4 regions of the Vibrio sp. 1978 genome follow, and region 3 is predicted to be linked to each of the others. Evidence: predicted binding sites of a transcription regulator. Region 3 holds the regulator's gene; each other region holds the start of a gene.
The links. The regulator PurR, encoded in region 3, represses purine synthesis genes. The targets are predictions, from matches to a motif close to TNANGNAAACGTTTNCNTNA.
Positions count from the first base shown of each region.

Region 1: a site for PurR is predicted at 2,370-2,389, ahead of purT (formate-dependent phosphoribosylglycinamide formyltransferase). Genes of this name have one in related genera too.
Region 2: a site for PurR is predicted at 753-772, ahead of purE (5-(carboxyamino)imidazole ribonucleotide mutase). Genes of this name have one in related genera too.
Region 4: a site for PurR is predicted at 1,635-1,654, ahead of folD (bifunctional methylenetetrahydrofolate dehydrogenase/methenyltetrahydrofolate cyclohydrolase FolD). Genes of this name have one in related genera too.

Region 1 is NZ_JAWPOP010000003.1:57,446-60,935, forward strand. Features, by position in the region: gene R8N49_RS04040 (CidA/LrgA family protein) at 1-314, shown strand, start outside; gene R8N49_RS04045 (LrgB family protein) at 316-993, shown strand; gene cdd (cytidine deaminase) at 1,424-2,311, shown strand; gene purT (formate-dependent phosphoribosylglycinamide formyltransferase) at 2,455-3,490, shown strand, end outside.
Region 2 is NZ_JAWPOP010000021.1:2,800-6,289, forward strand. Features, by position in the region: gene hemF (oxygen-dependent coproporphyrinogen oxidase) at 1-38, opposite strand, end outside; gene R8N49_RS18130 (L-threonylcarbamoyladenylate synthase) at 86-643, opposite strand; gene purE (5-(carboxyamino)imidazole ribonucleotide mutase) at 843-1,328, shown strand; gene R8N49_RS18140 (5-(carboxyamino)imidazole ribonucleotide synthase) at 1,333-2,466, shown strand; gene R8N49_RS18145 (type I DNA topoisomerase) at 2,533-3,102, opposite strand; gene R8N49_RS18150 (DUF494 family protein) at 3,179-3,490, opposite strand, start outside.
Region 3 is NZ_JAWPOP010000003.1:319,606-323,095, reverse strand. Features, by position in the region: gene R8N49_RS05215 (TfoX/Sxy family DNA transformation protein) at 1-455, opposite strand, end outside; cyclic di-GMP riboswitch class I at 572-661, opposite strand; gene purR (HTH-type transcriptional repressor PurR) at 949-1,953, opposite strand; gene torD (molecular chaperone TorD) at 2,422-3,069, opposite strand; gene torR (two-component system response regulator TorR) at 3,336-3,490, shown strand, end outside.
Region 4 is NZ_JAWPOP010000011.1:87,907-91,396, forward strand. Features, by position in the region: gene R8N49_RS12740 (hypothetical protein) at 1-808, opposite strand, end outside; gene R8N49_RS12745 (hypothetical protein) at 857-1,048, opposite strand; tRNA gene R8N49_RS12750 (tRNA-Arg) at 1,444-1,520, opposite strand; gene folD (bifunctional methylenetetrahydrofolate dehydrogenase/methenyltetrahydrofolate cyclohydrolase FolD) at 1,724-2,584, shown strand; gene R8N49_RS12760 (NupC/NupG family nucleoside CNT transporter) at 2,653-3,490, opposite strand, start outside.

The sequences.
Region 1 (3,490 bases), 260 kb from region 3:
GAGCACTTGGCATCGGAATTACCATTCAAAAGTTCACTGGCGTTTCCGTTCCAGGAAGTGTCATCGGTATGCTCGTACTGTTTTTCTCCATGACTCTTGGGCTTGTAAAAGTCGACTGGGTCAAACCGGGCGCCACGCTATTTATCCGCTATATGATCTTATTGTTCGTTCCTATTAGCGTCGGATTAATGCAACATTTCGATATGCTACTCGCTAATGCCCTCCCTATCATTGCTAGCGCAGTTGGAGGCTCACTCATTGTACTAGTCAGCCTCGCTTGGCTGCTGGACTACTTGTTAAAGGAGAAGCACTGATATGTGGTTAGTTGTTACCATTGCGGTTTTTCTTGTCGCGCGCCAAATTGCAATCAAAGTGAATAATCCTCTAGCAAATCCTTTGCTGATCAGTATTGCAGTGCTCATTCCTTTGCTTACTTACTTAAATGTACCGTTTGAAACGTATTATGCGGATAACGAAGGGATCAGTTTTTTACTTCAACCAGCCGTAGTTGCTCTGGCTTATCCACTATATGAACAACTACCACAGATTAAAGCAAACTGGCGAATCATCACTTTTGCTTGCACAGTAGGCAGTGTGATGTCGATGATGACAACCACCTTGATCGCAGTCGCTTTCAAAGCGGATATTAGTTTAATCGCGAGTCTAGTGGGTAAGTCCGTCACTACACCAATAGCGATGGAAATATCGAGTCACCTCGGTGGTGAAGCCGCCGTTGCAGCGATCTTGGTTCTGATTGTCGGTTTATTGGGCGCAATTTTGGCATACCCAATTTACAATTTGATTGGAATTAAACACCCGATTGCACGTGGTCTGACAATGGGTACAGTCTCTCATGCCTTAGGCACCGCTACTTGTGCAGAGAAACAGCCCATAGATGCCGCGTTCTCATCACTCGCATTGGTTTTATGTGGGATCATAACTTCTATTTTGGCTCCAAGCTTTTTTGCTTTGGCTGTCTGGCTATATCAATAGTTAAGCGCTCTCGGTCTGCCCTCCTTCCGGCAGGCCGTAGCCTTTCCGCTTCTTCCTTACCCTTTTCAAAACCCTATCTTATCTATCAACCTCACCCAGTAATATCGTGAAGGGACTTGATCGAGATATACATTCATAGCATTAGCATTCTAGGTGCTACCACTCGCTCTAGATTACGTAGGTATAAAGTAGCATAGCGGTAAAAGTCGCGTTAGTAACATACTCCTGCTCCTTGGTCATATGAATATATACTGATATGGTTAATTGTGAGACGGAGATAACGCTTCACACCTGTGCAATCGAATACATGTGTGAGCTCACTCTAATTATGTAACAGAATTATCAATTGCATTATTTATCGTGATCTAACGCACGGAACATTTCTATCTTTCACATAGAATAACTGTCCATGCAATAACAAGGATTCAACATGAAAAGTCGCATTGAACAGGCGCTAGCAGGCGCTCCAGAAGCACTTTCCAAACAACTTGCTCCTATCATCCAAGCTGATGATTTTGATGCTACGCTTTCAGTTCAACAATTTGAGCAGTTGCTTTCAGCTACCGGTCTATCAGACAAAGAGCTTCGTGTTGCGCTACTTCCTTTTGCCGCAGCGTACTCCTATGCTCCCCTTTCTGACTTTTATGTCGGCGCTATCGTTCGTGGTCTTTCAGGTCGCCTTTACTTCGGTGCCAACATGGAATTCTTTGGTGTACAGTTGGGTCAAACGGTTCACGCAGAGCAGTCTGCGATTAGCCATGCTTGGATGAAAGGCGAACGTGGTGTTAAGGATATCACTATCAACTTCAGCCCATGTGGTCACTGCCGCCAGTTCATGAATGAGTTATCTACCGCAAACGAGCTTAAAATCCAGCTCCCAGAACGCGAAGAAAAGTCACTTCATGAATACCTGCCTGAAGCCTTTGGACCAAACGATCTCGGTATCGAGTCCGGCTTAATGGCAGAAGTTAAACACCAGTTCTCATGTGATGATGAAGACGCACTCATCCAAAGTGCAGTTGAAGCGATGAACATGAGCCACTCACCATACACCAACAACTTGAGTGGTTTAGCATTAGAGATGACTAGCGGCCGTGTATTCCAAGGCGCTTATGCAGAAAATGCAGCGTTCAATCCTAGCTTGCCGCCGTTACAAGTTGCGCTAATCCAAGTTTTACTTGCGGGTGAAACCTTTGACAGCATCAAAGCCGCTGCATTGGTAGAGAACTCAGAAGGTAAGATCAGTCATTTAGCCGATACGCAATCAACGTTGGAAGCGTTGAATCCAGATATTCCGCTTAGTTTTGTCAACGTATAAACGACAAATTCAACAAAAAGCTCTACAACATGTAGAGCTTTTTTATTACCTAAAAACCAAAAGCAAACGTTTGCTTTGTCATAAAACTTCAGTATGATCTCCTGCAATTTCTGTCTCATCACTCTATTTTGTAAGGGAACACTATGTTTGGCACTGCAACTAGCGCAAATGCTACCCGTGTATTACTTTTAGGCTCTGGCGAACTCGGTAAAGAAGTCGCCATTGAATGCCAGAGACTTGGTTTAGAAGTGATTGCTTGTGATCGCTATGCCAATGCTCCAGCGATGCAAGTCGCTCACCGTAGTTATGTTATCGACATGTTAGATGGAAACGCCTTAGAAGAAGTTATTACGAAGGAACAACCTACTTACGTCGTACCAGAAATTGAAGCCATCGCAACCGGCAAACTGGTAGAGCTTGAAGAGAAAGGACTGAATGTTGTTCCAACCGCTAAGGCAACCAGGCTAACAATGAATCGTGAAGGTATCCGACGTTTGGCAGCAGAAGAACTGGAATTGACGACTTCACCTTATCGTTTTGCAGATAACTTTGAAGACTTCAAAGCCGCGGTTGAGCATGTGGGTCTTCCGTGCGTGGTGAAGCCTGTGATGAGCTCTTCAGGTAAAGGGCAAAGTGTTATCAAGACCGAAGACGACGTTACAAAAGCATGGGATTACGCTCAGGAAGGCGGACGTACGGGTGCAGGTCGCGTTATCGTGGAAGGTTTTATCGACTTCGATTACGAAATAACTTTATTGACCATCAGAGCCGTTGACGGTGTGCATTTCTGTGCTCCAATTGGTCATCGTCAGGAAGATGGCGACTACCGCGAATCATGGCAACCGCAAGCTATGTCAGAAAACGCAGTAAAAGCAGCTGAATACACGGCTGAGAAAGTGGTAAACGCGCTCGGTGGCTACGGCATCTTTGGTGTAGAGCTGTTTGTCAAAGGCGATAAAGTCATTTTCAATGAGGTCTCTCCTCGCCCTCACGATACGGGTATGGTTACAATGATTTCGCAGGAAATGTCTGAGTTTGCTCTCCACGTGCGCGCGTTTACCGGAATGCCAATTAATAATATTGTGCAATATGGCCCATCTGCGTCTGCTGTTATTCTTGGACAAGGGACTTCCACAAACATTCGCTTTGAAAACCTAAGCAAAGCTTTAGCTCAACCTC
Region 2 (3,490 bases), on a different contig from region 3:
AAGAACTGCTTTACGGCGTGCTTATCGATCGCTGACATACGTTATTACCTATTACGTGAAACCTAATGATGGCTGGTTAGCAGGGTTAACCCTGTCTTAATATTTGTGAAGTTTTGGCGTCACGAATCTCGCTGGGTTTATCACGACCGCTGGTCTCGCCACGAAGAATGGCGACCAGCTTATCACCCAACTGCTCTTCGACTTCTTCCGTGGTCATACACGGTGGTAAGCCGGAAAGATTCGCGCTGGTAGAGGTTAACGGCTTTCCGAATGCATTACATATTTTTTGCACCAAAGGATGATCAGTCACACGAACCGCAATTGAATCAAACTGCCCTGAAACCCAGTTGGATACTTTATCGCTCGCTGGCATGATCCAAGTGTATGGGCCTGGCCAAGTGGCATGAACAGTCTGTAATTGTTCTTCAGTCAACTGAGATTCATCAATATAAGGCAAGAGCTGATCATAACTTGCCGCGATGAGAATCAGCCCTTTTTCTACCGGACGCTGCTTGAGCTCTAATAGCTTTTGAATTGCTTCTGGGTTATCTGGATCACATCCGACACCAAAAACCCCTTCTGTTGGATAGGCAATCACTTCGCCTTGCTTGAGTGCGTTGAGCACTTGTTCAAAGTTATCCACCGATTACTTCCTATTTGTTTGACTGTGTTGTTTTCACTAAGTGTACAAATATTCATTCTCAGACACTAAAGCAATTTTTTTATAAAATGTATCAATAGCGCCAACAACAAGAAGCAAACGTTTGCTTGAGATAAAAATCCCCGTATAATGCGCACAAATTTATAGCTCACCTAATTTTTGCAGCTTAAAGGAGTTTGAGATGAAAGTCGGTATCATCATGGGTTCTAAATCCGATTGGCCAACCATGAAACTAGCAGCGGACATGCTAGATCAATTTGGCGTGCCTTACGAAACAAAAGTCGTGTCAGCACACCGAACTCCTCAATTACTGGCTGACTACGCTAGTGGCGCAAAAGAACGCGGCATCAAAGTTATCATCGCAGGCGCAGGTGGTGCAGCCCACCTACCAGGTATGGCGGCGGCGTTTACTAGTTTGCCAGTGCTTGGGGTTCCCGTTCAGTCTCGTGCACTGAAAGGTATGGATTCACTGCTTTCTATTGTACAGATGCCAAAGGGAATTGCGGTTGGTACATTGGCGATTGGCGAAGCGGGCGCAGCAAACGCCGGTATCCTAGCTGCGCAAATCCTAGGCACTCATGATGAAAACATCATGGCGAAGGTAGAAGCATTCCGTAATGAGCAAACGGAAACAGTTCTCGCAAATCCAAACCCTGCAGAGGATTAATCAGATGCATGTACTGGTTCTTGGTGCGGGTCAGTTGGCTCGTATGATGTCTCTGGCTGGTGCGCCACTGAATATTCAAATTTCAGCTTACGATGTCAGCAGCGGTGATGTCGTTCACCCTTTAACTCAACAGGTACTTGGCCATGGCTTGGAAAATGCGATTACGCAAGTTGATGTGATTACTGCCGAGTTCGAGCATATTCCACATGACGTGCTCAAGGTTTGCGAAGCGAGCGGCAAGTTCCTACCAAGTACGCAAGCCATCAAAGCAGGTGGTGATCGCCGTATTGAAAAAGCACTGCTTGATGATGCCGGCGTGCGCAACGCGAAATACTACGTCATTGAAACTCGTGAAGACTTTGACCGCGCAATTGAACACGTTGGTATGCCAATGGTTCTGAAAAGTGCATTAGGTGGTTACGATGGTAAAGGCCAATGGCGCTTAAAAGAAGCTTCTCAAGTCGACGACATTTGGACTGAGATGTCGGAGTGCATCGCGGCAACACCAACTCAAGCGATTGTTGCTGAAGAGTTTGTTCCTTTTAACCGCGAAGTATCACTGGTTGGTGCTCGAAGCAAAGATGGCAGTGTGGAAGTGTATCCTCTGGCAGAGAACGTCCACACCAACGGTGTATTGAGTCTTTCTACTGCGATTGATGCGCCAGGGTTACAGGAACAAGCAAAGCAAATGTTCACGGCAGTCGCAGATAGCCTAGATTACGTTGGCGTATTAGCGCTTGAGTTCTTTGATGTCGATGGGGCACTTTTAGTGAATGAGATTGCTCCACGCGTGCACAACTCTGGTCACTGGACACAGCAAGGTGCAGAAACGTGTCAGTTTGAAAACCATCTGCGCGCAGTGTGCGGCTTACCATTAGGCAGTACGAAATTGGTTCGTGAAACCTCAATGATTAATATTCTTGGTGAAGACACACTACCAGAAGCATTGTTATTAATGGATGGTTGCCACATTCATTGGTATGGCAAAGAGAAACGTGCAGGTCGCAAGATGGGACACATCAACGTGTGTGGCGACTACCCAGGAGAATTGCACCGTAGGTTGTGCGCTCTGGCAGACATCTTAGACCCAATAGCTTTCCCAGCCGTGCAAGCGTTCGCTAAACAGCCTCAACACTAACGTTTGGCAGCAAAAAAATAAAAAAAGGGTCGCACGATGCGACCCTTTTTAATTCCTTTGATGTATTTACCCTTGTTGGGTGTGCTGGCACTTACGGTTGGCACATTGCAATTTCACACCACTGGCGAGTTTCTTCTCCACCAACAAAGTAAAACCACATTCTTCGCATCGCCCCTTGACCGGAGCAAGGTTCACAGCAAATTTGCATTTAGGGTAGTTGTCACACGCGTAGAATGTTTTGCCAAATCGGGTTTTACGCTCAACCAAATGTCCTTTGCCACATTCAGGGCAAGCGTGTTGCTCTTGTGACTGCGCCTCTGGCTCTGGTTGATTAATCGACTCAATATGATGACAAGCCGGGTAATGGCTACAACCAACGAACATACCGTAGCGCCCTTGGCGGAGAACCAACTCATTGCCACACTCAGGACAAGGCACACCCAACTCTTTCACGATGTGACCATCATTGCTGTGTAGCGGTTTAATGTAATCACAGCTTGGGTAATGGTTACAGCCGAGAAATGGGCCATGTTTTCCGTGCTTGAGAGTCAGCTCACCACCACATTTTGGACACGGCTCGTGTTCCAAAGCGTGTTCATGGGCAGAGAAAAGGGTGTTGTCGATTTTACTACTCATACTTACCGTTTCGTGAAAAACACACAAAAAGACAAGCTCGCGTTTATTCTAGTTAAACTCGAACTTGCCCAGATGGTTAGTGAAGAATCCCTTGTTCCTTGGTGTACAACAGCTCTTCCATTAGCGTGTAAGCGTTTTCGTTGCCAGGCACATTAAACAGCACCATCAGAATGATCCATTTGAGATCTTCAAGCTCAAACTCACTCGTTTCTAATCCCATCACTCGGTCAATCACCATTTCGCGAGTTTCTGTGGTTAACACATTGATTTGCTCGAGAAACAATAGAAAACCTCGGCATTCCAAATCTAAACGCTGCATCTCTTTCGCTGTGTAGATACGAGTTGATGACGAAGCCATGCAAGTCGAGATTGCAGAAGAGGTGTCACT
Region 3 (3,490 bases):
TAGGCGTTAAGCGCACCTTCCTCTTCAAGCTTCTCTACGGATTCGATGCCGGCTTTTTTTAGCATGCGCTCGGTAGCCAGTCGTAAGTTAGGCAAATCTTTCAAACGGTTAGGCTTTGTACTTGCTTGCTGTTCTTTCTCAAGCTTTGCCTTTTTCAATGATTGATTCGCTACTTCGATTAAGCGTTCGCTTGATTCCCATAAATCGCTGGAAATAGCGTAGTACTTTGTAACGACTGGGAAGCCACGTTTTTTATAAACGTAAGGCTTTAGCCCTTGTTTCTCGAAGTCAGATGAAGTTTTTTGGTCTGCTCTGATATGAAGCTGATTGTTTACCACTAGTGCAAACATTGTTTCATCAGCGAATAGTCCGAAGCCACCAAACATTGAGCGCGACTTGATATTACCAAGTGCCTCAAATAGCTTCATAGAGTCTTTGAGTATCGGTTTATCCATGTTTTGTTATCTCGGTGTAATTAATATTACGCCACCAAAAGTCAGGTCCGAGAGAGTAGCAAACATGCGTAAAAACAATGTCATTACAGAGTAAAGTCATTGCTTACACACTTGCCATCGGTAACCCCGCTACCTTCCATATCGTAATATGGTTCAGGCCGGAGGCTTTGCGTCCCACTCTTTCGAATGGTTTGCCCTGTGCGTGACACAATGAGCATACTTCTTATATTGAATTAACATCACGGTTTAGCGTTAAAAATGTGATTTTGGTTCAATAAAAATGATAGATTGAATGCTCTATTTTGCATATGGAAAGGTGCAAATTGGCCTTTGAAAAGGAGTTCTTAATATATATTACATTTATATAAAACAGGGAGTTAACGTTAGTCAATTGTTATTAGAGCGGTGTGAAGTATTAGAGAATGCTTAATTTTTCCAAAAAAATAAGCGCCCCTGTAGAGCGCTTATTTAACACGGTTAAATACAGTAAAATTTAGTTCATTTTTTTCACAGTATTTCGAATTACAAGCTCAGGTTGCATTTCGAAAATTCGTTTTTCGTGTTCTTTATCTTTGATACGCTCAAGTAGAATTTCGAATGCATTTTTACCAACACGACGTTTAGGTTGGTGGATAGTCGTTAGCGGTGGAGAGAAGTATTCTGCAAGCTCGATGTTGTCGTAGCCGATCACTGAAATATCTTCAGGAATTTTGATCCCGTTTTGTTGCAAGCGGCTCATTAGGCCTAGAGCCATTGTGTCGTTAAAACAGAATACCGCCGTCGGGCGCTTGTCCATTGCGGTAATTTTATCTGCAACTAATACGGCCGTATCACATTCAAAGTTACCTTCAAGGATCCAGTCTTCATTTACAGCTAGGTTCGCTTCGCTCATTGCGCGACGGAAACCTGCAATGCGCTCTTGGCAAGCAAGCTTTTCAAAATGACCGCTTAGACAAGCGATATCCGTATGGCCATTGTCAATCAGATGTTTGGTTGCAATGTAGCCACCTTCTTCTGAGTTATCCATGATCTTGTCTGCTTGTGAGCTCTCTGGGCCCCAATCCATGACCACTTTAGGAATGTCCGCATGACGGTCAAGCATCTCTTTTAGTTCTTCGGTTAAGTCAGAACACATCACTAGGATGCCATCAACGCGCTTTTCAGCCAGCATACGAATGTAATCGCGTTGTTTTTCGTAAATCCCGCCTGTGTTACATAAAATCAGAGTATAGCCTTGGCGGTAACAGTAGCTCTCAACGCCATCAATCACTTCTGAGAAAAATAGGTTAGTTGATTGAGTTACTAACATGCCAATCGTACGAGTTGAGTTGCATTTTAGGCTGCGTGCAACGGCACTTGGCGCGTAATTCAGCTCGTCAACGGCTTTCATTACTTTTTCTTGCGTTGCTTCTGCAACGAAACGCGTTTTATTGATAACGTGCGAAACTGTCGTAGTGGAAACGCCGGCTAAGCGAGCAACGTCTTTTATCGTGGCCATAAATGGTGTCCTGTATCGAGCTACTGAAATATGTCGTATTGGATGTACCTGATGCTCTAATGGTTTCACACCTAGCAATCTAAAATTGGCGCTAAGTGTCTCGGCAGCGGTTGATCCAAGTGCGACAAAAGGGTGCGTAGCAGCATCGGTCGATGAATTTTATCTTTTTTCTATCTGATGAGAAATTGCCATCAACCTGTTAAGAAAACACAAAAACCGCTATATTTCAGCGGTTTACATATAAATCATATTTAATCGTTTGCGCTCACATTTTAGCCCTATGTGGACTGACTAGCAATGTTTTCAGCAAGAGATTTGTGTATTTGAAGTCACATTTTGACTGCTAAATAACCAAGCGTCTTTGCGCTAAGTTAAGGCAAACGAATATTATACCCAAGTTACTTACAATTGGTCACTTTCAGGCATACAGGAAGCCCGATAGGCAGGCTCCCTAAAAATAGGCGGCAATTATTCACCAAGAAGGTAGGCGCTGTCTAGTTTACAAAATGCAACTAATAGTTTCGCGACACTCGAGTAAAATCCAAATTCGTCGAATTTTTTACATTTGTCTGAAAACTGAGGTAACCAAGACATCAATTGTTGCTGGATAAAGTCGTTTTGTTTAACGAAGGCTTCTTCCATGTGTTTTTCTTGTTCAAGCTCGTTTGAGCGGATAATCATGTTCCCGAGAAAGTCGAGCTCAACGGCTAAGTGATCCGCAGGTTCCTTTAGGTTTTCGTCTACTTGAACGCCAAATTCAGCCATCAACTTTTCCATTTCCTCAGCTGGCTTGTCATTCAGTAAACCTGATTCACCAATGTACATGGATGCGTAAGGAAGAGCGCCGTATTTTTCTGTCTTCAAAAACAGTTCACAAAAGTCAGCTGCAAGCTCTAGTTGTGCATCTTCACGATCTTGTAACCGATTCAATGCATCAACTAGGCTATCAACAGCTGGTTTCAGCGACTCATTTTCACCTAAACCTGCGAGAAAACTGCGAATTTCAACACTGTGATAGGCTTCCAATTCTTTCTCTGTTAGTTCTTTTGCGAACAAGCTCGAAAACCACCAGTAAATTTCAGCGCGTTTTTCATTAAAAGCTTTCACTTCTTGCATTTTGGGCTCCTGAATGATGCTTCAAGTCATGCATCACAAAGTCAATTAGGGATATCCCCTAAGTGTAATCAATTAAAATGAATAGCAGTAACTATAATTGTTATGTTTTATGGTCAAAAATGACCGTTTATTAATAGCAATGGGCAAGCTTGTTTTGAATCAATAAAAACGCTAAATCTTGCGTTTTAATGTATCTATGACTAGAAATGTTACTAGTTATGAATAGAATACGTCTTGGATAATAAGAAGACAGAAAAGTGGTGTAAATGAGCTATCACGTATTAGTCGTAGAAGATGATGTTGTAACTCGTAGTAAGCTTGCGGGATATTTCCAAAATGAGGGCTACCAAGTCAGCGAAGCAGAGAGTGGCGCAGAAATGCGTGAAGTTTTGCAAGCGGGCGATGTAGACCTGATCATGCT
Region 4 (3,490 bases), on a different contig from region 3:
TTGGATATTGTTGAAAGAGTTCGTCTATCTCAGCTTCAGTATACTTCCCCTCGTGAAGAAGCATATTTTTAAATTCAATGTTCTCCTTTACTCTTAACTCTTGTACAACATCTATGTATCGAGTCACTACTTCAAGTTTATTTTTATCTTTGCTCCTATAGCCGCTTACTAAAGGAATGACCAATAAATCGTTAATTGTTGCTCCTCCCGTTATCTCATACGGATAGCCGATGTAAACTTTACTATCGGACATGGTAAAAAGTATAGGAAGTGATAATTCACTAGCTTTATCTATTAGCCTTGAAAACTCTGGGCTTTCTACATCGGACAGGAACTCTTTTCTCAGCTCATCATCTTTTTGAATCTTAATTTTGCTCTTGAGTTCTGATAAGCGGTGATTTAATGAACTTGCCCACTTGAAAGCGATTAGTTTATTTTTAAAACTATTGTAACATCCGAAACTTGCGAGGAGGATATGTACCTTCGGTAAAGAGAAACCAAGGATTAAGGTGATCAAACTAATATTGAACAGCGCTACGTCTGCACTCTTAGGGGTAATAAGCAAAGCCTTTGATAAGGCCCAATAGCCTAAATCATGCTCAACTCCCAGAATACGACCGCAATACTGGATGATAATATGGATAACAGAAGCGAATACAAATAAGAGCAAACCAAAGGCTGTTGACTCGAAAAAAGTATGATAACCAATAGTTCGTTTTAATTTGAAATGGTACTTAGATAGGCCATTAAGAAAGAAATATCCTGATATTCCGAGTATCAATAAAAACAATACAGTTGGCTTAATCATCCCTACTCTCTAATTAGAAATGCCACACCTAATGGTATGGCATTTAACTCAAGCCTCTAAAGGTACATTTTTGGATGCAGCAATCTGTGCCTTAACAACTTGATTGCGCTTGACAGAAGCTGTATCTAGACGAAGCACATCACCATCAACCAGCTCATACTTAATACCTTTAGTTGTCCTTTTACGCGCTTGAAACTCTTCATAACGTTCTCTAAGAACATCTTGTTTAGTCTTGGCCATAATTTCTCCAGTGCATCAAAATCAAAAGGCTAGCACGATACAAGTAAGTTAATAATTGTACATTTATCCGACAATGTCGACATTTTCTTGAAAACAGTGTTTCTCATTGTGTCAATTCGAGACATTGCTTCTTCTGTAGTAACCAGACTCGAAGGAACCCAAGACTCTATACCCAAACACAAGTCCTATTAGGCTTCTTTATGAAGTGTATGTTTGAAAAGGGGATGATTTGCATGTTGAGTTTCAAATACCTAGCCGCGAGAAGCAAGCGAACTTATGTATTCATTACAGATGATTACATTAAGCTACAAGCTTAACCGACTACTTAGCCGACTATAAACACCCAAAACGACAAAGGCCTGACAACTTAATAAGCTGTCAGGCCTTATAGAATATGGCACGCCCTATAGGATTCGAACCTATGACCACATCCTTAGAAGGGACGTGCTCTATCCAGCTGAGCTAAGGGCGCGCTACAGGGACAGGATTATACGAGTTCAAACGGGTAAATCAACGGGTTTTCATAACATTCTGATCTGAATGCCTAAAAAAAGTCCATTAAAACGCTTAATGTTCAAAAACACCACAAAGCAAACGTTTGCGTATGGATGTTAATAAGAAATTCTGCGACAATGCGCTGCAGATAATCTGCCTTCTTAATTTATAAGGAAAGTCATGACTGCTCAAAGTATAGACGGAACTCTCATTTCCCAAACTGTTCGATCCGAAGTGGCTGCACGTGTTAAAGCACGTGTTGAAGCTGGGCTACGTGCTCCTGGTTTAGCAGTGGTTCTAGTTGGTGAAGATCCTGCTTCTCAGGTTTATGTCGGTAGCAAACGCCGCGCATGTGAAGAAGTTGGGTTTGTTTCTAAGTCTTTTGACCTTCCTGCGTCTAGCTCAGAAGAAGAGTTACTAGCTCTGATTGATGAATTAAACAACGATGATGAAATTGACGGCATTCTAGTGCAATTACCCCTTCCTGCGGGCATAGACACAACACATGTTTTAGAGCGCATTCACCCAGAGAAGGACGTGGATGGCTTCCATCCTTACAACGTTGGTCGTCTTGCGCAGCGTATTCCAAAGCTTCGCTCTTGCACACCAAAGGGCATAATTACCCTACTCGACCGTTACAACATTGAGCTACGTGGTAAACATGCGGTTGTGGTTGGTGCATCAAACATTGTTGGTCGTCCAATGACACTTGAGCTGCTGCTTGCGGGCTGCACAACAACAACATGTCACCGTTTTACCAAAGACCTAGAGAGTCATGTGCGTCAAGCTGACATTGTCGTGGTTGCGGTTGGTAAGCCTAACTTCATCCCTGGTGAGTGGATTAAAAAAGGCGCAGTGGTGGTCGATGTCGGTATTAACCGTCTTGACTCAGGCAAACTAGTTGGCGACGTGGAGTACGACAAAGCACGTGAAAGTGCGAGCTTTATTACTCCTGTTCCTGGTGGCGTTGGCCCAATGACCGTCGCAAGTTTAATTGAGAACACGATGCTCGCTTGCGAACAGTTCCACACAGACAAATAACGTAAAACTTCAGATACGAAAAAGGCTCCGCAAGGAGCCTTTTTGCTAATTGTTGATATCTATTTCAATTACAGACTTAAAATCACGCCCGCAATCGAAGCGCTCATTAAGTTCGCCATGACACCAGCGATAATCGCACGGAAACCATGCTTAGAAACAAATGCACGCTTTTCTGGTACCAAAGAGCCCAACCCACCAATCAGCATCGCCATGCTTGAGATGTTTGCAAAGCCACACAAAGCAAACGTCACGATTGCTTGTGAGTGTTCACTAAGTTGAGACTTCACTTCTGCAAGCTGGATGAAAGCGACGAACTCATTCACAACAATCTTGTTACCAATCAACGAGCCTGCTGTGGTTGCTTCTTGCCATGGTATACCCAACAACCAAGCGACCGGCGCAAACACAAAACCTAGGATGAGCTCAAAACTTAATGGTGTCCCAATCAGATCACCTATCCAACCTAACATACCGTTTAGCATTGCAATGACACTAATAAACGCCAGTAACGTACCACCGACCGATACAGCAATGCGTACACCCGCCATGGCACCATCGGCTAATGCTTCTACTACGTTGGTTGCACGTGGAATTTCAACTTGGCTAATGTCGATATCTGCTGCTTTATCCGTATCTTCTGGCATTAAAATTTTTGCCATCAACAAGCCGGCAGGTGCCGACATAAATGCAGCTGCAATAAGATAGTTGAGGTCGACACCCAGTGATGCGTAACCGACCAACGTTCCGCCAGCAACTGACGCTAAACCACCTGTCATAACTGCAAAGAACTGCGAGTCAGTCATGTGTTTTAGGTAAGGCTTTACCATCAATGGTGCTTCAATGGTACCGACAAAAATGTTTGCTGTTGCAGACAAAGACTCCGCACGACCGATACCCAGCAGCTTT